One region of the Pseudodonghicola sp. genome, then DNA from elsewhere that is predicted to be linked to it. Evidence: riboswitches for the same ligand, from Rfam matches in the RefSeq annotation. Region 1 holds a riboswitch; the other holds the start of a gene.
What was found. A riboswitch is a leader RNA that binds a small molecule or an ion and turns the genes downstream of it on or off. The one in region 1 is predicted to bind thiamine pyrophosphate.
Positions count from the first base shown of each region.

Region 2: linked by a shared signal. The riboswitch ahead of thiM (hydroxyethylthiazole kinase) and the one ahead of thiC (phosphomethylpyrimidine synthase ThiC) in region 1 are both predicted to bind thiamine pyrophosphate.

Region 1 covers NZ_JBLWVT010000003.1:250,153-257,838, reverse strand. Annotated here, with positions in the region: gene ACN0V4_RS07030 (FAD-dependent oxidoreductase) at 1-470, opposite strand, end outside; gene thiC (phosphomethylpyrimidine synthase ThiC) at 467-2,254, opposite strand; TPP riboswitch at 2,386-2,506, opposite strand; gene ACN0V4_RS07020 (cupin domain-containing protein) at 2,634-3,257, opposite strand; gene ACN0V4_RS07015 (branched-chain amino acid ABC transporter substrate-binding protein) at 3,423-4,595, shown strand; gene ACN0V4_RS07010 (branched-chain amino acid ABC transporter permease) at 4,661-5,581, shown strand; gene ACN0V4_RS07005 (branched-chain amino acid ABC transporter permease) at 5,586-6,764, shown strand; gene ACN0V4_RS07000 (ABC transporter ATP-binding protein) at 6,761-7,537, shown strand; gene ACN0V4_RS06995 (ABC transporter ATP-binding protein) at 7,537-7,686, shown strand, end outside.
Region 2 covers NZ_JBLWVT010000002.1:10,237-17,922, forward strand. Annotated here, with positions in the region: gene ACN0V4_RS03165 (amidohydrolase family protein) at 1-1,273, shown strand, start outside; gene ACN0V4_RS03170 (ABC transporter ATP-binding protein) at 1,270-2,277, shown strand; gene ACN0V4_RS03175 (ABC transporter ATP-binding protein) at 2,274-3,356, shown strand; gene ACN0V4_RS03180 (GntR family transcriptional regulator) at 3,419-4,108, opposite strand; TPP riboswitch at 4,451-4,545, shown strand; gene thiM (hydroxyethylthiazole kinase) at 4,608-5,396, shown strand; gene thiE (thiamine phosphate synthase) at 5,393-6,016, shown strand; gene thiD (bifunctional hydroxymethylpyrimidine kinase/phosphomethylpyrimidine kinase) at 6,013-6,819, shown strand; gene ACN0V4_RS03200 (3-oxoacyl-ACP reductase) at 6,816-7,580, shown strand; gene ACN0V4_RS03205 (Lrp/AsnC family transcriptional regulator) at 7,628-7,686, opposite strand, start outside.

The DNA of each region.
Region 1 (7,686 bases):
CGCGGCGGCCCCGCGTGAAAGGCCACCCCACGCGCGATCAGCACCTCGCGCAGATGAAGCAGCGCCCGCCGCGGATCAAGATGCGCCTCGGTCTCGAAAAACAGCCCGCGGGCGAAGCGGCCCGAGAGGTCGGGTTCCAGATCGTCCGGCGCGACCCAACGATGCGCCCGGGTTGCCCGGGCAAAGCGGTCCAGCTCCGCGCCGTCCCGCGCCGGGGCCAGGACCAGCGTGCCGCGATGGGTGACGCCCGGCACATGCTCCGCCCACCAGTCCACCGCCGCCTGACCGCGCGCCACGATCACCTCGGGCGCGCTTTCGCCTTCGCAGAAGGGGGCAAGCATGCCGCCAGCGAGGCGAGAGGCCGGCGCCGGAGCCTCTTCCGGAACGATCACCTCAACCTCGAACCCCGCCTCGGCCAGGGCGGTGGCGGCGCAAAGCCCCGCCACGCCCGATCCCAGGACCGAGATCATTCCGCCGGTGCCTCCGCCGGAACATAAAGCGCGCCGCCTTCGCGGAACTTGGCGGCCATCGCCTCCATGCCCTGCTGTTTCTCGGCCTCGGCACGAATGTCGTGGCTGATCCGCATGGAGCAGAACTTCGGCCCGCACATGGAACAGAAATGCGCCACCTTATGCGCCTCTTTCGGCATGGTCTCGTCATGCATCTCGCGGGCGGTGTCGGGGTCGAGGCCGAGGTTGAATTGATCCTCCCAGCGGAACTCGAACCGCGCCCGTGACAGCGCATCGTCGCGCCGCTGGGCGCCGGGGTGCCCCTTGGCCAGATCGGCGGCATGGGCGGCGAGCTTGTAGGTGATGACGCCAGTCTTCACATCGTCGCGGTCGGGCAGGCCCAGATGCTCCTTGGGCGTCACGTAGCAGAGCATCGCGGTGCCGAACCAGCCGATCATCGCCGCGCCGATGGCGCTGGTGATATGGTCATAGCCCGGCGCGATATCGGTGGTGAGCGGCCCGAGGGTATAGAACGGCGCCTCGTGGCAGTGCTTGAGCTGCTCCTCCATATTGGCCTTGATCTTGTGCATCGGCACATGGCCGGGGCCCTCGATCATCACCTGACAGTCCTTGGCCCAGGCGATCTTGGTCAGCTCGCCCAGCGTGCGCAGCTCGGCGAATTGCGCCTCGTCGTTGGCGTCGGCGATCGAGCCGGGGCGCAGCCCGTCGCCAAGGCTGAACGACACATCATAGCGGCGGCAGATGTCGCAGATCTCGTCGAAATGCTCGTAGAGGAAGCTCTCGCGGTGGTGATGCAGGCACCATTTCGCCATGATGGAGCCGCCGCGGCTGACGATCCCCGTCACCCGTTTCGCCGTCATCGGGATCATGTGCAGCCGCACGCCGGCATGGATGGTGAAGTAATCCACCCCCTGCTCGGCCTGTTCGATCAGCGTGTCGCGGAAGATCTCCCAGGTCAGATCCTCGGCAATGCCACCGACCTTTTCGAGCGCCTGATAGAGCGGCACGGTGCCGATCGGCACCGGGGAGTTGCGCAGGATCCAGTCACGGATGTTGTGGATGTTGCGCCCCGTGGACAGGTCCATCACCGTGTCGGCGCCCCAGCGAATCGCCCAGACCATCTTCTCGACCTCTTCCTCCATCGAGGAGGTGACGGCGGAGTTGCCGATATTGGCGTTGATCTTCACCTTGAAATTGCGGCCGATGATCATCGGTTCCAACTCGCGGTGGTTGATGTTCGCGGGGATGATGGCGCGGCCCTCGGCGACCTCACGACGGACGAACTCGGGCGTCACCAGATCGGGCAGCTCGGCGCCGAAGCTCTCGCCATCACGGGAGTAGGCCTCAAGCCGGCCCTCGTTCTCGCGGATCGCGACGAATTCCATCTCCGGCGTGACGATGCCGGCACGGGCATAGGCGAGCTGGGTGACCGCCCGGTCGCCCACCCCGCGCAGCGGCGGGCGCCGCACCGGGAAGGGCGGGGTCAGCCGGGCGCCGGAGACAAAGCCGTTGTCGGCATCGGTCACCATGCGGCCCTCGTATTCCTCGACCTCGCCGCGCGATTGCAGCCAGCCGCCGCGGACTTCGGGCAGGCCGGTCGCGATGTCGATCCGCGCCTCCGGGTCGGTATATGGGCCCGAGCTGTCATAGACGGTCAGCGGCGCCTCGCCGGTGACGGCGATTTCACGCATCGGCACCCGGATGTCATGGCCTTGGCCACCGACATAGACCTTGCGCGACGCGGGCAGCGCCCCGGTGGTGATGGTGGGAATGGTGTCTTTCATTTCGGTCTCCTCTTCACGATGAGACCCAAGTGAGACTTTTGGCAGAAAGGGACCGCTCAAGCCCCGGATCGCGCCATGCGCAAAGGGCCATCAGCGGCCCGAAAGGACCGCCCTCAGGATCAGAGGAATGCGGAAATGCCCTTCGGTCTTCCTACGCCAGCATCAACTGGGTCAGGTTCAAAGGGTCGCTTCACCGGGGTTTCCCCCTATCAGCCTCTCAGTCCCCTAGGCGGGACTCCCCTGACGTGGGGGCACTATTTGACCGCGCGGCGATCATGTCAATCGGAAAAGGCCCGCGCCCACAGGACTGGCGGCGGCGCGCCGTCAGAGACCGGGGCCAGAGAACCGGGCAGGAGAACCTGGCCAGAGAACCGGCGCCTCAGAAGGTCGCCGGCGTCGCCACCCAGAGGATCCGGCTGACACCCGGGTCGATGTTACGGTAGCGGTGCGGCAGGTTCGAGGCGAAGAAAAAGCTGTCGCCCGGCGCCAGGAAATGGCTGCGGCCGTCGACGATCAACTCGACCCGCCCCTGCAGGATATAGCCGACCTCCTGGCCCGCATGCTGGATGTCGCCGCCACTGTCGGCCCCGGGTTCGAGCGTGTGGATATTCGCGTCGAGCAGAAGCTCGGGGAAGGTTGGCGTCAGCCGTTCCAGCAAGATCGCCGCGCCGTTTTCAGTATGGCTGACCTTGACCGCGGGACGGCTTTCGCCCCGCATCACGCTGATCTCTTCATGGGCGCTGTCTCCGGCGAAGAGATGCACGATCGAGGTATCGAGCGCCGCCAGGATGCGGTGGAGGGTGCGCAACGACGGGGTGGCCTGGTCATTCTCGATCTTCGACAGCATCGACGGCGAACAGCCTACTTCCTCAGCAAGTATGCGCAGCGTTTTCTTGTGAGCCTTGCGGGCCTCGCGCAACCGGGTGCCCAGATCAGACATCGTGCGCGGAGCCGACTCGGCGGGGGCGAGAGTGCCGATATCTTCAGAGTGCTCAATATCCATGCTCACGCGCCCGAACTCCGCCTTCAAATTCATCACAGCACGACTCAAATTCAAATTTTAGCTCAATCGAGCTCAAAAGTTGAACCATATTCAATTTTTTGAGGCAGAGCTTCCTCTGGGTCAAGTCGCCCAAGCAATCTCAGGGAAAGTGGAATGGAATTCAATATGCGAAACAAATTTCACGGGATCGTGCTGGCGGCGACCGCCTGCGCGGGCCTTGCTCTTGCCACCGGCGCCCAGGCCAAGGACACGGTCCAGCTCGGCTTCCTCGGGCCGCTGACGGGGGGCAACTCTTCGGTCGGTCTGGGCGGGCGCAACTCGGCCGAATTGGCGATCAAGCTGCGCAATGCCGATCCGAACTCGAAATACACCTATGAACTCGATGCGCTGGATGACGAATGCAAGCCCAACGTCGGCGTGCAGGTCGCGACCAAACTGGCGACGAACCGCAAGGTCGCGGGCGCGGTGACGCATTATTGCTCGGCGGTGGCGATGGGGACGGTCGATGTCTATCACCGCTTCGGCCTGCCGGCGACGATCTGGGGCGCGGTGCTGCCGGATATCACCTATGGCAATGATTATCCCGAGATCACCCGTGTGAATGGCACGATGATCAACCAGAACGAAACCGCCGCCAAGATGATGACCGGCCTCGGCTACAAGACCTTCGCGATCATCCACGACACCACCGATTACGGCAAAGGCCACTTCACCTATCTGTCTAAGTATCTTGGCGAAGACGGGGCCGAGGTTGTCGGCTCCTTCGGCGTCACCTCGGATCAGCAGGATTTCACCGCTGAACTCACCCAGGTCAAGGCGCTGAACCCCGATGTCGTGGTCTTTGCCGGCCTGACCCCGGGCGGCGTGCGGGTGCGCCAGCAGATGGACAAGCTTGGCATCAATGCCGTGTTCGAAGGTGTGTCGGGGATCAAGTCGGACGCCTTCTTCGAAGGGCTCGGCACCGATCTGGCCGAAGGCACGATGACCTTCCTCGAAGGCGCACCGGCCGAGAAACTGCCGGGCGGCGCCTTCTTCCTGAGCGAATATGAAAAAGCCGGCTACTCGACCCCGCCGGAGGCCTATGGCCCCTTCGCCTTCGCCGCGATGAACCTGCTGATCGACGCGGTCGAGACCGTCGGCCCCGATCGCAAGGCGATCGTCGGCTACATGGGCAAGGTGCAGGATCACCAGTCGATCACCGGGCCGATCAGCTTTGACGATCACGGCCAGAACACCGTCGCCCTGATCACCGGCTATGTCGCCCAGGACGGCAAATGGGTGGTCTGGGAAGACAGCGATTACGCCAAGGGCATCCGCCAGCTTCCGGCCGCGAAATAACACCACAGACCAGTGGCGCGGCGGGCCTGTCCTGCCGCGCCACCTGTTCGAGAAAAGAGGGAATGATGGATTTCGGATTGATCGCCCAATACCTGGCGAACGGCATCCTGCTCGGCACGATGTACGCGCTCGTCGCCGTCGGTTTCACGCTGTTCTTCGGCGTGCTCGATGTCGTCAAGTTCAGCCATGGCGACGTGCTGATGCTGGGCACCTTCATCGGCTTCACCGCCTGGCTGGGGCTTGAGGCCATCGGCGTCACCAACCCCTGGATACAGCTTCTGGGCATCCTGCTGTGCAGCCTTGGCGCCACCGCCCTGATCGGCGCGGCGATCGCGAAATGGCTGGTGCTGCCGCTGAAGAAGGCGCCGCAGCTCAACACCTTGCTGATCACGCTGATGCTGGGCACCGCGATCCGCGAGGTGGTGCGGCTGTTCTATCCGAACGGTTCCAACCCCAAGGCATTCCCGGCGCTGCTGCCGAACAGCGCAATCGAGATCGGCAATTTCTCTCTGCGCGCCGACAGCGTGATCCTGGTGCTTGCCGGGCTGGGGCTGATCGGGCTGCTCAATCTGGTGATCAACCGGACCCGGCTGGGGCTGGCCATCCGCGCCGTGGCGCAGGACGAGGAAACCGCCCGCATCATGGGGATCAACTATACACTGGTGGTTCTGGCCACCTTCGCGCTCGGCTCCGGCGTGGCGGCCTTCGCCGGCATCATGAACGGGCTTTACTATAACGAGATCAATTTCGGCATGGGGCTGATCCTGGGGCTGATCGGCTTTTCGGCGGCGATCGTCGGCGGGCTCGGCAACCTCTATGGCGCGATCCTTGGCGGTTTTCTCTTCGCCGGGCTGCAAACGGTCGGCGCGGCGCTCCTGCCCTTCGCCTCGGCCTATAAGGACGTCTTCGCCTTTGCCGTCGTCATCGCGCTGATGGCGTGGAAACCCACCGGGTTGATCCCCGAACGCTCCAGTGACCGGGTGTGATACCATGACCGATATTTCCCTCAATCCCCTCGACCGCCCGCGCCCCTGGCTGGCCGGAGCGAGCGTGATCCTGGCCTCGGGCCTCTATGTCTGGGCGCTGATCGTGGCGGAGGAGACCTGGCAGGTGCTGGGCCTGCTGCTGCTGGCGCTGGTGGCCGTGGTCGTCGGCCTCAAGACCGGGCTGAGCCGGCGCGTGCAGCAGGACTGGGCGCAGTCCGAGCCGCGGCTGAACCGGCTGGCCTTCGCCACGCTGATCGTGCTGATCCTGGCCCTGTCGCAGGCGCATTTCGCGCTGCTGATGGTGACGACGGTGCTGCTCTATTTCGTCGCGGCGATGGGGCTGAACATCCAGTTCGGTTTCGCCGGCATGGTGAACTTCGCCGGCGCCGCCTTCTTCGGGGCCGGCGCCTATACCGCGGCGGTTCTGGGCACGGTCGAGGCCTTCCCGCCGCTTTTGACGCTGATCGCCGGCGGGTTGGTGGCGCTGCTGCTCGGCATTCCGCTGCTGGTGCCGATCGTACGCACGACCGGACACTATGCCGCCGTGGTGACCATCGCCTTCGGCGTGCTGTTCCGCACCTTTCTTGAGGTGAACGAGATCCTCGGCGGCCCGCAGGGGCTGATGGTGGCGCCGATGCGGCTGTTTGGCTGGGACTTCAACAATTCGCCCACCCTCGGCGGGTTCGAGATGTCGTTCTACGCCAATTACGCGCTGTTCGCCGCCGTCCTCGCCGCGCTGGTCTTCGTGCTGATGCGCCGGCTGGAACGCAGCTGGATCGGGCTGCACATGGATGCGGTGCGGCTGGACGAGACCGCGGCGGCCTGCTTCGGCATCTCGGTCAAGCGCACCAAGATCACCGCCTTCCTGATGGGCAACCTGATCCTGGGGGTGAGCGGCGCGCTTTACGGCATGATGATCTCCTTCATCGCGCCGGCCTCCTTCACCTTTTCCGACAGCCTGCTGTTGGTCTCGATCGTCCTTCTGGGCGGGATGGGCAGCCCCTGGGGCGCGGCGGTGGCGGCAACCATCGTGGTGCTGTTGCCCGAAAAGCTGCAACTGCTGCAGGAATACCGGTTCCTGCTGTTCTCGATCCTGGTGATGCTGGTGCTGCTGTTCCGTCCCGACGGGCTGCTGCCGCGTCAGCTGCGCAACTTCTTCGCGACCCGGAGGGCCGTCAAATGAGCCAGCCGCTACTGGAATTCCGCAATCTGGTGAAACGCTTCGGCGGCGTCACCGCGCTCGACGATTTCTCGATGACGCTGTCGTCGGGCGAAATCCTCGGGCTGATCGGGCCGAACGGATCGGGCAAGACCACCAGCTTCAACGTGCTGACCGGCATCTACAAGGCGACCTCGGGCCAGGTGTTCTTCGAGGGGCGCGAGATCACCAACGCCCCCGCGCGCACCGTCTACGAGGCGGGGATCGTGCGCACCTTCCAACGGTCGCGCCTGTGCCTGCCGCTGTCGATCTATGACAACATCATGATCGGCGATACCGCGCGGCTCGACCTGGGGCTGTGGTCGAACCTGATCAACCGCCGGGCGCTGAACGACCGGCTCGATGCCTCCTATCGGCTGGCGCGCGAATTGGTCGGCACCTTCTCGGGTGATCTGGCCGACCGGATGGATCAGCCGGTGGGCGCCCTGCCGATGATCGAACGGCGCCGGATCGAGATCTGCCGCGCGCTGATCTCGGGGCCGCGGCTGATCCTGCTTGATGAGCCTTCCGCCGGCATGACCCATGACGAGACGCATCAGCTGATGGACGACATCCTCGCGGTGCGGGCGCGCGGCGAAGGGCTGTCGATCATCATCGTCGAACACGAGATGGGGGTGATCGAGCGGATCACCGACCGCTGCTGCGTGCTGAGCTATGGCCGCAAGATCGCCGAGGGCCCCTATGCCGCGGTGGCGGCGGACCCCGAAGTGCAGAACGCCTATCTGGGAGCGGATTGATGGCTGGAATCGAAATTCGCGGGCTGCGCGCCGCCTATGACAAGGCCGACGTGCTGCATGACGTGTCGCTGAACGTGGCGCCGGGCAAGATCACCTGCCTGCTCGGCTCGAACGGTGCCGGCAAATCGACCCTGATCCGGGCGATCCTT
Region 2 (7,686 bases), on a different contig from region 1:
GCTGGTCTGCCCCGGGCTGATCGACATCCATTCGCATCCCTCCTCCGAACCGATGAACAAGGGGATGCTGGACGAGCTGGGCTCGCCCGGCCTCAGGATGTCGTCGCTTTACGAATTCATGCCGCTGTTCCGCCCCGATCTGGTGGGCACCCATGCGGCATCCAAGGTCGCCTTCAGCGAATTGGCGCTGTCCGGGGTGACCACCATCGTCGATCTCTCCGTCGCCTATGAGGGCTGGGTCGATATCCTCGCCGCCTCGGGCCTGCGCGCCGTGGCCGCGCCGATGTATCGGTCTGCCCGTTGGTTCACCAAGACCGGCTATTCGGTAGACTATGACTGGGCCGCGGACGATGGTCGCGCCGCCATGGCCGAAGCGCTTGAGGTCATCGACACCGCCACCGCCCACCCCTCGGGGCGGCTGTCGGGGATGATCGCGCCCGCCCAGATCGACACCTGTTCCGCCGCGCTGATCCAGGACAGCTTCGCCGAGGCGCAGGCGCGCGGCATCCCGATGCAGATCCATGCCGCCCAGAGCATGGTCGAGTTCAACGAGATCACCGCCCGCCACGGTCGCACGCCGATCGAATGGCTCAATGACTTGGGCGTGCTGAAACCCGGGCTGATCATCGGCCACGGCATCTTTCTGAATGATCACCCCTGGGCCGGCTGGCCGGGGTCGAGCGATTTCACGCGGCTCGCCGCCTCGGGCGCGGCGGTGGCGCATTGCCCGACGGTGTTCCAGCGTCGTGGCGTCGCCATGCGCAGCTTCGGTCGTTATCTGCGCGGCGGCATCCCGATGGGGATCGGCACCGATACCTATCCCCACAACATGCTTGAGGAAATCCGCCACGCATTGATCAATTCGCGGCTGATGTCGGGCGATGTCTATGACATCCGCGCCGCCGACGCCTTCAACGCTGCCACCATCGGTGGCGCGGCGATCCTCGGGATGCCGGATATCGGCAAGCTCGCGCCGGGCATGAAGGCAGACCTCTTCCTCGCCGATACCAAACACCGGGCGATGCGGCCGCTGCGCGACCCGCTGAATTCGCTGATCTATGTCGCCGGCGAACGCGCCGTCACCGATACCTTCGTCGACGGCCGGGCGCTGGTGCGCGCGGGTGCCGCGCTGGCCTTCGACATCGACGCCGAGCTTGACGGGCTGGAGGCGGCGCAACGCCGCGCCGAGGCGCAGTTCCGCGAGCTGGATTTCCGCCATCGCAGCCATGATCAGGCCGCGCCCATCACCTATGCAAAAGGGAAAGACGCATGAGCCCCGCAAGCCAGGCCAAGGATGCCCCGCTGCTGGAGGTGAAAGACCTCCAGATCGAATTCAAGACCGAAGGCGGCGTGTTTCGCGCCGTCGACGGGGTCAGCTTCTCGGTCCGGCGCGGCGCGACCCTGGGCGTGGTGGGGGAAAGCGGTTGCGGCAAGTCGGTGACCTCGCTGGGCATCATGGGGCTGATCCCGACCCCGCCCGGCCGCTATGCCGGCGGCGAGGTGCTGTTCGAGGGGCGCGATCTGTTGAAAATGTCGGCGAAGGAACGTCGCGGCCTGCGCGGCAGCCGCATGGGGATGATCTTCCAGGAACCGATGACCTCGCTCAATCCGGTCTATACCATCGGCGACCAGATCATCGAAAGCCTGCGGGCGCATCGCCGGATCAGCCACAAGGAGGCGCGCGAGCGCGCCGTCGAACTGCTCGACCTGGTGCGGCTGCCGTCGCCGTCGAAACGGGTGGACGATTTCCCGCACCAGCTGTCCGGTGGGCAGCGGCAGCGGGTGATGATCGCGCTGGCGCTGGCCAATGACCCCGACCTGCTGATCGCCGATGAGCCGACCACCGCGCTCGATGTGACGATCCAGGCGCAGATCCTCGATCTGATGCGCGACCTGTCGGCCCGCACCGGCGCCGCCATCGTGCTGATCACCCATGACCTTGGCGTGGTGGCCGAGACCTGCGACGAGGTGGTGGTGATGTATGCCGGCAAGGTGGTCGAGCGCGCCTCGGCCCGCGATCTGTTCCAGGCGCCGATGCACCCCTATACGCTGGGGCTGATGGCCGCGGTGCCTCGGCTCGACGAAAAGGGCAGCCGGCTGGAGACCATCCCCGGATCGGTGCCGCCGCCCTGGGCGATGCCCAAGGGCTGCCGCTTCGCCTCGCGCTGCCCGCTGGCGACCCAGCAATGCCGCGCCGAACAACCGCCGCTGCGCGCGATCGACGGGGACCGGCTGGTCGCCTGCTGGCGTGCGCCCATCGAGGAGATCGCCGCATGAAACCCCTGGTTCTGGAAGTCAAAGGCCTGACCAAGCATTTCCCCTTGGGGGCGGGCATGTTCCGCAAGGCTGTGAATGTGGTGCAGGCGGTCTCGGATGTCTCCTTCACCGTCGCCGCCGGTGAAACGCTGGCGATCGTCGGCGAATCCGGTTGCGGCAAGTCCACCACCGGTCGCGCCGTCATGCGGCTGATCGAACCCACCGCCGGGTCGGTCAAGCTGGACGGCGAGGAGATCACCGAATTGTCCCCCGGCCGGTTGCAGGCGACCCGGCGCAACATGCAGATGGTGTTCCAGGATCCCTTCGGGTCGCTGAACCCGCGCATGACGGTGCGCGAGACGTTGATGGAGCCGATCCTGCTGCATGGCGTCGCCTCGGGCGAGCGGGCCAAGCATTGGGTCGACGAGCTGTTGAAGACGGTGGGCCTGGCGGAACATCACGCCGACCGTTATCCGCATGAATTCTCCGGCGGTCAGCGGCAGCGGATCTGCATCGCCCGCGCCCTGTCGACCCGGCCGCGGCTGATCGTCTGCGACGAACCGGTCTCGGCGCTCGACGTCTCGGTGCAGGCGCAGATCGTCAACCTGTTGCAGGATCTGCAGGCGCAGCTTGGGCTGGCCTATGTCTTCATCAGCCACGACCTGTCGGTGGTGCGCCATATCGCCGACCGGGTGGCGGTGATGTATCTGGGCCGGATCGTCGAACAGGCGCCGGCCGAGCAGCTCTTCGCCGATCCGCGCCATCCCTATACCCGTGCGCTGATCACCGCCGCGCCGCGCCCGGTGCCAGGGCTGCGTGCCGCGACCGAGGCGCCGGAGGGCGATGCGCCTTCGGCGCTGAACCCGCCATCGGGCTGTGCCTTCCATCCGCGTTGCCCGCTGGCGAGCGACATCTGCAAGCAGACCCGCCCCGAGCTGACGGCGGTGGGCGAGGGCGAGACGCTGGTCGCCTGCCATCACGCCGACGCGCCCGCACCGGTGGCGCTGGAACCGGCGCCGCCGGCCTCGGCCACGCTTGCCGCGCGGTTGTCGGTTCTGGCCGCCGCCCGTGCCGCGGCCGAGGTCGGGGCCGAGGGCTAGGGATCATCGGCGTCTCGCATCCTTCCCCCCGCCGGGGGGAGGAAAGACCCGCCTGAGGCCGCTCAGGCGGGGAGGCGGCGATCGCGGATCATCTGGATGACCCATGCGGTCGATTGTTCGATGTCGGTCCGGATGTGATCTTCGAGCAGATTGGCGTCGCCGCCCTGCAACGCGGCGAGAATGCGGGCGTGATTGTCGCGCCCGACGCCCACACTGCCATAATCGGGATAGATGACATTGAGATAGGAGCCCATTTTCAACCAGCAGGTTTCGATGATCTTCAGTAGGGCAGGCATATTGGCGGCCTCGTAGAGCCCGAAGTGGAACTGCCAGTTGAGCTGCATCAGCTTGGCATGTTCCTTCTCTTTGTCGGTCTTGGCGAATTGGCTGTTGATCTCGCTCAGCCGGTCGAAGTCCTTGGGGGCGAGATTGGGCATCGCCTCGCGCGCGGCCAGCCCTTCCAGGCGGATGCGGATCAGGGACAATTCGCGAATGCGGGGCTCGTCCAGGCTGGGCACGAAGACCGTGCCATTGGCGCCACTTTCCAGAACCCCCTCGGCCATCAGGTTGTAAAGCGCTTCGCGTGCCGGGGTCAGGCTGACGTTGAGCGCATTTGCAACCGCCCGAATCGTGAGCTTTTCGCCCGGCCGGAATCGCCCGTCCATCAGCGCGGAGCGCAGTTCCTCGCGCACAATGGCACCGAGCGTTTCCTTGCGGGCAACGGGGGCAATACTGTCAAGCGCCGACGACATGAAGACCTCAATAGTTGTGTTTTTGTTATGTCATACAATTAATGGTGTTCACAGGGAAAAGGCTTTGGCGGTCGACTGACCCGGCGTCCGCTGGCTTGCCGTCTCCCACGGTCGCAGGCGTGCAATCGGCCCGGACGCGGGCCGCCTGGAACCGGCGGGCGGGCGCGGTGATCCTGGTCGCGTGCCGCCGGGTGAGGGGACGAGCCGATCGAGATGCAGGGTAACCTCGGGCCCGACCGTCGGGCCGGCCCTCCCGATCTCCCAGACAGGTGGGCCGCCCGCCGTCTGCCGCCGGCGCGGAGTTGGCCCTGCTTGACATCTCCCCGTTGCGGGCGTTGATTGCGCCACAGACAGGGGCGTCCGTGCATGCGGGCTGAGAAGAACCCTCCGAACCTGAACCAGATCATGCTGGCGTAGGGAGTCTGCAAGCCGGTCAGCCGATCCCGCGCGGGATCTTGCGCCGTCTTCGCTCTCCTCGCCTGGGCACAAGGCGAGACGGATGGACGAGACCGGGCTATATCTGCGCGACATGCGGGCCGAGGCGCCGCTGATCCACAATATCACCAATTTCGTGGCGATGAATATCATGGCCAATGTGCTGTTGGCCGCTGGCGCCTCGCCCGCCATGGTCCATGCGCGGGAGGAGGCGGCGGAATTCGCCGCCTTGGCGCGGGCGCTGACGGTCAATATCGGCACCATTGATCCCGCCTGGGCCGAGGCGATGTTGGACTGCGCCGGAGTGATGGCCGATCTGGGGCGTCCCTGGGTCTTCGACCCGGTGGGGGTGGGGGCGACGCGGTTCCGTCAGGACCTGTCGGTCCGGCTGCTCGACCTGCGCCCAACCGTGGTGCGCGGCAATGCCTCGGAAATCTTGGCGCTGGCCGGGCTCGGTGGCGGTGGCCGTGGGGTTGACGCCGGCGACAGCGTCGCCGCGGCGGAAACGGCGGCGCGCGCTCTGGCGCTGCGGACCGGCTCGGTCGTCGCGGTGTCCGGCCCGGTCGATTTCGTCACCGACGGCAGCCGGGCGTTGCGGGTGGCGAATGGCCATGCGCTGATGCCAAAGGTCACGGCGCTGGGCTGTTCGCTGAACGGGGTGATCGCGGCCTTTTGCGTCGGTCACCCGGCACCTGAGGCGACTGCGGCGGCGCTGGCCTTCTACGGTCTGGCGGGAGAGGTCGCGGGGCAGGGCGCGCAGGGGCCGGGCAGCTTCCAGGTGGCCTTCCTCGATGCGCTGCACGCCCTGACGCCCGAGGCGGTGAGCGCGGGCGCGAAGGTGACCGTGGCATGATCGGGCGCACCATCGGGCCAGTCTATGTCGTCACCGACCCCGAGGGGCCGATCCCGGTGATCGACCAGGCGCGGGCCGCCGCCCGGGGCGGCGCCTGGGCGGTGCAACTGCGCGACAAGCATGCCTCGGATGCCGAGCTGCACGCGCTGGCCGTCGCCCTATTGCCCGAGATGGAGGCGTTCGGCGTGCGGCTGATCATCAACGACCGGCTGGAGGTGGCGCTGAGCGCCGGGGCGCATGGCCTCCATATCGGGCAGGGCGATGGCGATCCCCGGCTGGTCCGGCAACGGCTGGGGCCCGATCCGATCCTCGGGCTCTCCATCGAGACGGTGGCGCAGGCGGGTCATGTGCCGGCGGGGGTCGATTACATCGGTGCCGGCCCGGTGCGCGCCACCGCGACCAAGCCTGACCATGCCCTGCCCATCGGCATGGGGGGGCTGGCGCAGATCGTCGCCGCCGTCTCTGTGCCCACCGTTGCCATCGGCGGGCTCGGGCTGGGCGATGCGGCGGCGTTGCAAGCGGCGGGGGCGGTCGGGTTGGCGGGGGTCACCGCGGGGACCCGGGCCCCCGACCCGCAGGCCGCGACCCGTGCCCTTTTTGATGAATGGAGCCGCGCATGATCCCCAATATCCTTTCCATTGCCGGGTCCGACCCTTCGGGCGGGGCGGGCATCCAGGCCGATATCAAGGCGATTTCGGCCAATGGTGGCTATGCGATGGCGGCGCTGACTGCCTTGACGGCGCAGAACACCTGCGGGGTCAGCGCCGTCGATCCGGTGCGCCCCGAGATGATCCGCGACCAGATCGCGATGATCCGCCAGGACATCCGCATCGACGCGGTCAAGATCGGCATGTTGGGCTCCGCCCCGATCATCGCCGCCGTCGCCGGCGCGCTGGAAGGGTTGGACGCCCCCATCGTGCTCGACCCGGTGATGGTGGCGAAAAGCGGCGATCGCCTGCTGGCGGCCGAGGCGGTGGCGGCGCTGGGCCGGCTGCTGCCCCGGGCGCGGGTGATCACCCCGAACCTGCCCGAGGCCGCCGATCTGCTGGGCCGCCCCGAGGCCACCAATCGGGCCGAGATGGAGGAACAGGCGCGCGCGCTGCTGGCGCTGGGGCCTCAGGCGGTGCTGCTGAAGGGCGGGCATCTGGCGGCTGAGGACTGCCCCGATCTGCTGGTCGAGGGAGAGGTCTGCCATTGGATCACCGGGCCGCGCCATGCCACCGCCAACACCCATGGCACCGGCTGCACCCTGTCGTCGGCACTGGCCTGCTGGCTGGGGCACGGCCTGCCGCTGGTGCAGGCGGTCGAGCGCGCCAAGGCCTATGTCGCCGGCGCCATCGCTGCGGCTGACCAATTGCAGGTGGGCCATGGCCATGGCCCCACCAATCACTTCTTCACTCTCGCCGAAAGGGCCGAGCCATGATCAAACCGCTTCAGGACCAGACCGTCCTTGTCACCGGCGCCGGCCGCGGCCTTGGCGCCGCGATCGCCCGTGCCTTTGCGCGCGAAGGCGCCCGGGTCGCCATCAACTATCGCAACAGCGACGCCGCCGCCCGGGCGCTGGCCGAGGAACTGGGGCCGCGCGCCCAGGCTTTCCGCGCCGATGTCACCCGGCCGGAAGAGGTCGCCGGGATGGTCGCGGCGATCACCGACAGCCTTGGGGCGCCGGACGTGCTGGTGCATAACGCGCTGGCCGATTTCTCCTTCAACGGCGAGGCGCGCGCGCATCTCGACCAGTTGAGCTGGGCTGAGATCGCGCGGCAGACCGAAACCGCTGTCGGCGGGGCGCTCAACTGCCTGCAGGCGCTGCGCGGTCACTTCGCGGCGCAGGCCTATGGGCGGGTTGTCACCATCGGCACCAATCTGGTGCAAAACCCGGTGGTGCCCTATCACGATTACACCACCGCCAAGGCGGCGCTGCTGGGCTTTACCCGCACCGCCGCGAAGGAACTGGGGCCCCTGGGCGTAACGGTCAACATGGTGTCGGGCGGGCTGCTGCGCACCACTGACGCCAGCGCCGCCACGCCCGAGGCGGTTTTCGACATCATCGCCAGCCAGACGCCGCTGGGGCAGGTGACGACGCCGCAGGAATTGGCCGATGCGGTGCTGTTCTTCGCCTCGCCCTGGGCACGGGCGGTCACCGGGCAGAACCTGGTGGTCGATGGTGGGCTGGTCTTCGACTGAGGCTTGCCGGAAACGGGCCGGGACCATAGGCGCCCCGGCCCGTCACCTTACAGATATTTGGTCGGGATGACGGTGGTGAACTTCAGTTCCTCCATCGAAATCATCG